3 regions of the Vreelandella sp. 21 genome follow, and region 3 is predicted to be linked to each of the others. Evidence: predicted binding sites of a transcription regulator. Region 3 holds the regulator's gene; each other region holds the start of a gene.
The links. Region 3 encodes PhoB, which activates phosphate uptake and scavenging genes when phosphate is short. Its sites were predicted from a motif close to TGTCATANNNNTGTCANA; they were not measured.

Region 1: ACN06F_RS03685 (CYTH domain-containing protein) is a predicted target of PhoB. The motif match lies at 1,582-1,599, and genes of this name have one in related genera.
Region 2: ppk1 (polyphosphate kinase 1) is a predicted target of PhoB. The motif match lies at 1,449-1,466, and genes of this name have one in related genera.

What each region holds. Positions count from the first base shown of each region.
Region 1 is NZ_CP194673.1:800,102-803,386, reverse strand. It holds gene ACN06F_RS03695 (inorganic phosphate transporter) at 1-805, opposite strand, end outside; gene ACN06F_RS03690 (TIGR00153 family protein) at 815-1,495, opposite strand; gene ACN06F_RS03685 (CYTH domain-containing protein) at 1,631-2,539, shown strand; gene ACN06F_RS03680 (ion transporter) at 2,569-3,285, shown strand, end outside.
Region 2 is NZ_CP194673.1:3,233,916-3,237,200, forward strand. It holds gene elbB (isoprenoid biosynthesis glyoxalase ElbB) at 1-210, opposite strand, end outside; gene hemB (porphobilinogen synthase) at 419-1,426, shown strand; gene ppk1 (polyphosphate kinase 1) at 1,552-3,285, shown strand, end outside.
Region 3 is NZ_CP194673.1:3,958,095-3,961,379, reverse strand. It holds gene ubiA (4-hydroxybenzoate octaprenyltransferase) at 1-794, shown strand, start outside; gene phoB (phosphate regulon transcriptional regulator PhoB) at 917-1,606, shown strand; gene phoR (phosphate regulon sensor histidine kinase PhoR) at 1,609-2,925, shown strand; gene ACN06F_RS17925 (hypothetical protein) at 3,208-3,285, shown strand, end outside.

The sequences.
Region 1 (3,285 bases), 890 kb from region 3:
TGGCACATGCAGTAAAGATCATTAATACGCCGAAGACGCGCTCAACGTTGGCGTATCCAAAGTGGTCGTTGGCATTTTTCTCGAACTTGATACGACGCTGCATCAACAGGCCAATACCCATGATCACAAGCCCTAACAAAATCGATAGCAGCAGGCTTTGACTAAAGGTCAGGTCCAGCCCAACGTGAGATAGGCCTTTGGTTAGCGTGACCATCGCCACAATAAAACCAACCAAAAATACGTAGCCCGGTACATAGCGTTTGGCAGCAGCAAATGGATTATCATTTTCAAAAATCAGGTGATGCACTGATTTAAACAGCACAAAACCGATAGTACCTGCCAACAGAGGAGAAACGACCCAGCTTGCCGCAATGGTGCCAACAGCGCCCCAATCCACCGTAGAAGCACCCAATCCCGCTACGGCAAAGCCCACAATGGCACCTACAATGGAATGCGTCGTGGAAACCGGCCAACCTTTCATCGATGCTGCCAGTAGCCAAGTACCCGCTGCCAGCAACGCTGCCAGCATACCGTACACCAGTAACTGCGGGTCTTCCTGGAGCAACTCTGGGTCGATAATGCCTTTACGAATGGTGTTGGTCACTTCACCACCCGCCAGCCAAGCACCTAAAAACTCAAAGACAACCGCAATTATAATGGCTTGTTTGATGGTGATCGCTTTTGACCCCACCGAGGTTCCCATCGCATTGGCAACATCATTCGCACCAACGCCCCAAGCCATAAAAAAGCCAAACAAACAGGCCAGAATGATAAAAATTTCACCGTGCTGGGCAATAATCTGCATAGGTATCCCTTAGCGTGCGGTCAAAATCTGTAGGCGGCTGCCCACGCGTTCAGCGCGATCAGAAACTTCACCGACCCACTCAATGATTTTGTAAAGGAAAATCACATCAACAGGAGGAAGTTGGCTTTCAAGCTCAAACAGCTGGCGACGTATCGCGATCTGCTGGCTGTCAGCTTGGTGCTCAAGTGTGTGCAGCTCACGGATCATATTCTGCATAACATCGGAAACATTGCGTCCAAAACCGGACTCAAGCAGCTCTTTCAGCTCTTCAAGCGCTTGGCGAGCCTGGGCCACACACGCCACGCTGGTACGCATATAATCGCGCATGGGATCGGCCAGCTCATCGGGTACACGCATTTTACGCCCCAGCATAATGCCGGTAATGTCGCGCACCTTGTTGGCGATCTTATCCTGCACGCTGATAAGGTCGAGCAAGTCGGACCGCGAGACGGGAAGAAACATCGTATTGGGCAGGTTAAGCCGAAGCTCTGTTTTCAACGTGTCGGCGTCATGCTCTAAGCGGGTAACGTTTTCACGCAGTACAGCTGCGGTATCCCAATCACCGGCAAGCGATGCCTCGAAGAACGGCAACAGTTGGTCGGCACATTCATTGGCCTTGACGATGTGGGCCAGCAGCGGCTGGAATGGCGAGCGGCCAAACATCGCGGAAAAAGGGTTGGAGGTAACCATATAGCCTTTAGCCTGTTTTCGGGGAGCCTGGAAATGGCGGCGCCAGTATAAAGAGTGCGCTCGCCGCCGTCATGAAAAGTTCACAATGTCATGTAAAATTAATTGAAATGTCACAATACAAAGGTGGCTAATGTCATGAAAAATTCAACATCTACTGCTGATTCTGTTTCAGCGCCTACCGAAATAGAGCTTAAACTCGCCCTTGCGCCAGCTCAACTAAACACGCTGCTGTGCCACGCGGCACTAGCCGAAACACCCCAACGGCAACATTTGTCGAACAACTATTTCGATACCCCTGCGGGCGATATGGCGAATGCACGGATTGCCGTGCGCTTACGCCAAGTTGATGATCGCGTGCTACAAACGGTGAAAACTGCCGGTCATGGTGGTGGCGGCCTCTCTACCCGACAAGAGTGGGAGTGGCAAGTTCCTAGCCCACAGCTTGACCAGCATGGCTTAGCTACCCTACCGCCATTCAAAGGTTCACTAGGCACCGTCATTTCCGCGCTACGCCCTGCGCTGCGCACCGACTTTACCCGGCGCAGCTGGCAAATCAACTGGCAGGGAAGCCGTATAGAGCTAGTGTTGGACGAAGGAGAGATTGTCAGCGGTGGTGCTCAAGCGGCAATTTGCGAGGTCGAGCTGGAACTCAAAGCGGGTGAACCAGAGGCGCTTTGGGCGCTAGCATTAACGCTCGCGGAAAGCGTACCGCTGCGCCCTTCTGATACCAGCAAAGCCGCTCGCGGCAATGCATTAGGCGTGCAGCAGTGGGCACTACCTGAAGCTGACGCACCGGCTGAGTGGCTACACAGAGCCACAGTGGCGCTGGACGCCTACCACGATAGTGGTCTTGCGGAACACTTAACTATCGCACAGCAAGCGTTAGCCACACTGGCGACCCATCCCCAGTTAGATGAAAGCTCCCGCCGCGATGCTCAAACACTGACCACAGCACTGAATAAAAATGGCCATCCAACGTCCGCTTATGGCGCTGCTGCGTTAACCCTGGCGCATCGCTTCGCCTATCAAACCACGCTACGCTAGAAACATTCAGCCCACTTCAGGATGTCGCGATGAGTTTTCAATTAACTCCCGGTGCGGAAGGACTGCGCACACGGCTTTTCCATATTATCTTCGAGTCTGATACGCCGGGAGCCAAAGGGTTTGATATTGCGCTGATTATCGCCATTCTAATCAGCGTGGCGGTCATTTTGCTGGACAGCGTAGATAGTTATTCCGAACGCTACGGGCACATTTTCTACTATGCAGAATGGCTATTTACGCTACTTTTCAGCATTGAACTGGCGGTGCGGATTTACTGTTTAGAGCGCCCAACGATTTACCTCAAAAGCTTCTACGGCATTGTCGATGTGATCGCGATTATCCCAGCTTGGTTAGTACTGTTGATGCCTGGTGCGCACGGACTCGTCATCGTAAGGATACTGCGAGTGCTACGCATCTTCCGGATTCTGAGGTTGATGGAGTTTATCGGCGAGGGGCGTTTACTGCTCGATGCGCTTAAACGCAGCCTTCGTCAAATCCTGCTGTTTTTTAGCAGCATCATGATGGTCGTCATACTGTTTGCTGCGCTGATGTACACCATCGAGTCGCCAGAAGCCGGCTTTACCAGTATTCCTATGTCGATGTATTGGGCGATCGTCAGTATGACCACGGTGGGCTACGGCGATATTGTCCCAGCCACGTCGTTAGGCAAAGCGATCACGATGATCCTGATGCTGTTGGGGTATTCGATTATCGCTGTGCCTACCGGGGTATTTTCCGCCCAGGTT
Region 2 (3,285 bases), 720 kb from region 3:
CGCCGACTCCTGCAGTACATTGCGCTGCTCGCCCTCGACAGGCTCTTGGGTTAAGTGGTTAATCACATGATGCTGAGCGACATCCGGCGCAAAGCAGCGATAGCCAATCCCTAACTGATCAAGGCGCAGCAGCGTTAGCGTTGTTTCATAGATTTCAGAACCATCAAAAACGCCGCAGCCTGCTAATACGATTGCTACCTGTTTGGTCATGCTTATCTCCTTATCGTAGCGCTTATTATCGCTGTTAAATCGTCGCCACTTAGCGTCGCTGAGTGGCTCACTTTAGTCAGTCTATAAAGCCACTACAAGCCAGCTATCACAAGCCCGCTTTCGCTGCAGTGCAGGACTGATATACTCACGTTAGGCCTTTTAGGGCACCCACTATTCGATTGACTATGCGATTGTTTGGAGAAAGCCGTTGAACACCTCTGCTCCCCGTCACTTCCCTGCCACCCGACTTCGCCGTATGCGTCGCGACGATTTCTCCCGTCGCTTAATGCAGGAGTCGACGCTAACACCCAGTGATTTGATTTTGCCGGTTTTTGTACTGGAAGGCGAAAATCAGCGCGAAGCGATTGCCTCAATGCCCGGTGTTGAGCGTCTTTCCATCGACCTGCTGATTGAGCAGGCACGTGAGGCCTACGCGCTGGGTATTCCTGCCTTAGCTCTCTTCCCCGTTGTCAGCGCTGAGCAAAAAAGCGAGTTAGCAGAAGAAGCTTACAACTCGAATGGTCTGGTTCAGCGTAGTGTACGGGCGCTAAAAGAAGCACTACCAGAGCTTGGCATTATTACCGATGTCGCCCTTGACCCCTATACTAGCCACGGACAGGACGGCATTCTTGATGAGCACGGCTATGTGCAAAATGACCGCACAGTGGATACGCTACTCAAACAGGCACTCTCCCACGCCGAAGCAGGCGCCGATGTCGTGGCACCTTCCGATATGATGGATGGCCGCATCGGCGCCATACGCCAAGTGTTGGAGCAGGAACACCTGCATAATGTGCGTATTATGGCGTATAGCGCTAAGTACGCCTCTAAATATTACGGCCCTTTCCGTGATGCAGTCGGCTCTGCCGCCAATCTTGGCAAAGCGGACAAACGCACCTATCAGATGGATCCCGCCAATAGTGATGAAGCACTGCATGAAGTCGCTATGGATATCGCTGAAGGCGCTGATATGGTAATGGTAAAACCTGGCATGCCTTACTTGGATATCGTACGTCGTGTAAAAAGCGAACTCCAAGTACCGACATTCGCTTATCAAGTCAGCGGTGAGTACGCCATGCATCGCGCCGCTTTCGACAACGGCTGGCTTGAGGCCGAACCCGTCATTCTTGAGTCACTGATGTGCTTCAAGCGAGCAGGTGCAGATGGGATTTTAACCTATTTTGCCTTAGAAGCAGCACGCTTGTTACAGCGTTAATTTCAGGGGTCAAACCTTCAAAGATGACAAACCGGTGACACTTGTTTGTCATCTTTTCCCGGCATACTCCTATTAACAGTAGTTATCACGCTATGATGAGTATGAACCACCACCGGGGGGCAGCCATGGACGATCAATCAGCAGATTCCACGCCAGCATTTTCTAGCGAGTCAACGAACGCTGCAAACGAGACGGTAAGTGGCGAGGGAGAGGCTTTGCCATTGCGTATCAATCGTACCCCCACCGGAGTTCACGCGAAAGAGGCTCACTTGGAAGCGGATCTTGACGACCCGCAGCTTTACTTCAATCGCGAGCTTTCTCATCTGCAATTCAATATCCGGGTGCTTGAACAAGCCCTAGACGATGCACATCCGCTACTTAACCGGCTGATGTTTCTGCTGATATTTTCATCCAACATGGATGAGTTTTTTGAGATAAGAGTTGCTGGGCTTAAACACCAAATGGCATTAGGTGACGATACCACCGCCGCCGACGGCCGCTTACCTAAGGCTGTGCTGGCAGAAATCTCGGATATCGCGCATCAGCAAATTGCCCGCCAATATCAAATATTGAACGAAACACTGCTGCCCGCGCTGGAAGCTCAGGGGCTACGCTTTCGTCGTCGCGATCAGTGGACCGACGAGCAAAAAGCGTGGGTTAAAGGTTTTTTTGATAACGAAATCATGCCGGTCATCAGCCCCATTGGCTTAGACCCTTCCCACCCGTTTCCGCGTTTGGTTAATAAAAGCCTCAACTTCATTGTTGAACTAGAGGGAAAGGACGCCTTTGGTCGGGCTGGTGGCATGGCAATACTGCCAGCGCCTCGCTCACTGCCTCGCTTGATGGCACTGCCTAAAGCTCTGTGTGCAGAAGGTTTCTCTGAGTATATTTTCTTGTCATCGATGATTCACGCTCATGCAGAGGAACTCTTCCCCGGTATGCGTGTGCGCGGTTGTTATCAGTTCCGGCTGACTCGCAATGCCGATATGACCGTCGACCCAGAAGAGGTCTCAGACTTGGCCTCAGCGCTACGTGGCGAGCTATTAGCCCGCCGTTATGGCAGTGGTGTTCGCCTTGAAGTCGCTGATAATTGTCCAGATGACTTGATCAGTTTCTTGCTGCGCCAGTTTGAGCTAGAAAGCAGCGACTTATACCGTGTTCAAGGGCCGGTAAATTTGACCCGCATGATGGCTGTACTCGGTGATGTTGACCGACCGGAACTGCTCTATCGCCCCTATTCGCCTAGCGTGCCAAAAGCATTAAAGGGTGGCAGCCTATTTAGCGCTATTGCCAAAAGCGATATCCTGCTTCATCACCCATTCCAGTCTTTTTCACCTATTGAAGACCTACTACGCGAGGCCGCACGCGATCCGGACGTACTGGCAATCAAGCAGACTCTGTACCGCACGGGCGCAGATTCAACGATAGTGAGTGCTCTGGTCGATGCCGCCAGCCAAGGCAAAGAAGTCACCGTTGTTATCGAGCTGCGGGCGCGTTTCGATGAGGCCGACAATCTTCAGTTAGCATCACGCCTGCAAGAAGCCGGCGCCATCGTGATTTACGGCATCATGGCCTATAAAACCCATGCCAAAATGCTACATATCGTGCGACGTGAGAAGGGCGAGCTGCGCCACTACGCACATTTAGGCACCGGCAACTACCACTCTAAAACAGCGAAACTATATACCGATTACAGCCTGCTAACTGCCAATACAGCACTATGCGCGGACGTGCACAAGGTGTTCCAGCAGCTTTCTGGCATGGGCCGCGCGCGCAAGATCGACACGTTGCTCCACGCCCCCTTTACGCTTCACGAGCGCTTAGTCGAAATGATTGACCGTGAAGCTCAGGTGGCGCTT
Region 3 (3,285 bases):
TGTGGCCCACCTTGTGGGCTTTGTGGATAGCGGCAGAGGGCGTGCCTGGACGGAATGTTCTGCTGATCTTTATTGCTGGCGTTTATGTGATGCGCGCTGCGGGCTGCGTGGTTAATGATTATGCTGATCGTCATTTCGATGGCCATGTAAAGCGCACTAAACATCGTCCTCTAGCCACTGGTCGTATCAGTGAAGCCGAGGCGCAGCTGCTGTTTATAGCGCTGGTAGCCACTGCTTTCATTTTAGTGCTATTGACCAATTGGTTTACGGTGCTGTTGTCGATAGGTGGTGTTGTATTAGCGTTCATTTACCCGTTTATGAAGCGCTACACCCATTTACCTCAGGTGGTGCTGGGGGCTGCATTCTCTTGGGCGATCCCCATGGCATTCGGTGCGGTATTGGGTCATGTACCGTTTGAAGCATGGCTATTGTTTAGCGCTAATGTGCTGTGGACCGTTGCCTACGATACTCAATACGCCATGGTTGACCGCGACGATGACCTAAAAATTGGTATCAAATCTACCGCGGTGCTGTTTGGTAGCGCTGATCGTCTGATAATTGGTGTGCTGCAAGTGGCGGCACTTGGACTACTTGCCTGGGTAGGATGGCGTGTTGGTTTAGGTGGCTTTTTCTGGCTTGGGCTAGCCGCTATGGCTGCCACGTTTGTCCACCAACAACGATTAATTGCTGGCCGTGAGCGCGACCGCTGCTTCCAGGCATTTCTTAATAATCATTGGTCAGGCTTGTTAATTTTTGCAGGTATTGCACTAAGTTGGTGGCCAATAACTGGCTAAATATCCTCTATGTCATAGAATTGTCATCAAGTCATGGTGTTATCGTCACTGACATGTCTTTGAACTGTTTTTTTGAACTATTTTTTTAAATTAGTTTTCATTGAACACCGTGAGGCCCTGGAATGACCGCCAAGACCGTTTTGATTGTCGATGATGAGGCGCCTATTCGCGAGATGATCGCAGTGGCGCTGGAAATGGCTGACTATCGCGTGCTTGAAGCGGATAACGCCCAGGATGCCCACGCGATGATGGTTGACCACCAGCCAGATCTGCTTTTGCTGGATTGGATGATGCCGGGCACCAGTGGTATTGAGCTTGCAAGGCGCTTAAAGCGTGAAGAAGCCACTGCCGAAGTGCCTATCATTATGCTGACCGCTAAAGGCGAAGAAGATAACAAGATTCAAGGACTTGAGGCCGGGGCGGATGACTATATCACCAAGCCTTTCTCTCCCCGCGAACTGGTGGCTCGCTTAAAAGCAGTATTGCGACGTACTACCCCCCGTGGTGTCGAAGATCCTATTGAAATTAATGGCTTGCTATTAGACCCAGTAAGCCATCGTGTGAGTGCTTACGGTAAGGCGTTAGAAATGGGGCCGACGGAGTACCGCCTGCTGCAGTTTTTCATGACGCATCAAGAGCGCGCCTATACACGTAGCCAACTGCTCGATCAAGTGTGGGGTGGTAACGTATACGTTGAAGAGCGGACGGTAGATGTTCACATCCGACGTCTACGTAAGGCCTTAGGGGAAGCTCACCAGAGTCTCATTCAAACGGTGAGAGGCACTGGGTACCGTTTTTCCGCGCGGGTGTAACGGTGCGCCTGTGGAGCCGAGAACTATGGCGGATTGCATGGTTAGCTGCCCTGGGGGCTTGTCTCGGATGGTTGCTAGGTATGCCAGGGCTTGGGGTTGCTGCAGGCCTTGCCGTTTGCTTGGTTTATCAACTGCGCCAACTGCGTGCACTCTTTAAGTGGTTAACGCTCCACCCTCATGATGAACCCCCTGCTGCAAGCGGTATGTGGGGCGAACTTTTTGATCGCTTGTATCGCTACCAAAAGAGCCAACGGATTACCCAGAATCGCTTACGTGCCACCCTTGCACGTATCCAGGAATCATCCGAAGCGATGCGTGACAGTGTCGTTATGCTAGATCGACATGGTGACTTAGAATGGTGGAACAGTGCCGCGACCGAAATGCTGGGCTTACAAACGGCCCACGACCGTGGCCAGCATATTACCAACCTGCTTCGTGATCCTCGATTTATCAGCTACTTTAATGCGCGTAAATACGGTGAGCCGCTGACCTTAACGTCGCCCATCGATGAACGGCGTATCCTGCAATATCAAATTACACTCTATGGTGATGATGAACGCTTGGTAATGGCGCGAGACATTACCCGTTTGCATCGCCTAGAGCAGATGCGTCGTGATTTTGTCGCCAATGTTTCCCATGAGCTGCGCACGCCGCTAACAGTACTGACGGGTTATTTAGAAACTTACGGCGACTTGAAAGAGCAACTTCCACCACGTTTGGGCCGAGGTATTGCTCAAATGGAAGAGCAGACGAAGCGTATGCAAAACTTAGTCAATGATCTGCTACTGCTCTCTCGGTTAGAAATTGACCAAGGTGGCGAGGATCATCATGCGCTGGTGTTAGGGCCGATGCTCGACAGTATTCGCCGCGATGCGCTAGCGCTCTCTAATCAACAGCACAATGTCCAAGTCGTGCTTGAAAGTGATGCGCGGCTCATTGGCAGCGAGCAAGAACTGCATAGTGCGATTTCAAACCTAGTGTTTAACGCTGTGCGGTATACGCCAGAGGGTAGTCAGATAACACTTCGCTGGAAAACCATGCCGAATGGCAGTGCTTGTATTGAAGTCGACGACGACGGCGAAGGAATAGATCCTGTCCACATTCCGCGTTTAACCGAGCGTTTTTATCGTGTTGATAAAGGTCGCAGTACGGCTACCGGTGGAACGGGCCTTGGTCTAGCGATTGTGAAACATGTGCTGCTGAGACATGATGCACTGCTACAAATTGAATCCCACCCTGGCGAAGGGGCTCTCTTTCGCTGTGTTTTTCCGCCATCACGCGTTGTCGAAGACGAGTCCATACCGCGCAATGCTGTCTAGATGTTGTATAAGTGTGTCACGGTGTCATGTAAGTATGGTCAAATAATGCTCATGTGCCATTTGTAGCCACTTTTCCTGCCTAAGTTGAAAGATTCTAAACGTCTTATTTATTTCTTAAAATATATAAATTAATGTTTATTAACGTTTTTTTTATTATTTTTTGCTTTTTGGCATGGCATATGCAGTGTCTTAGATAAGAGAGAAAACCACAGGAACTGGTAAGCCGAAAGGCAGTCTTTCTTACCATTTAGCAGTATTGAACAGCGATCGAGGAGATGGAATATGATGTCCAAGGAATTACTCAAGAAAGCTGGTATTTTAAGTGTAGCGTTTGGTCTGGTTGCTAGCCCTGCGGTATTT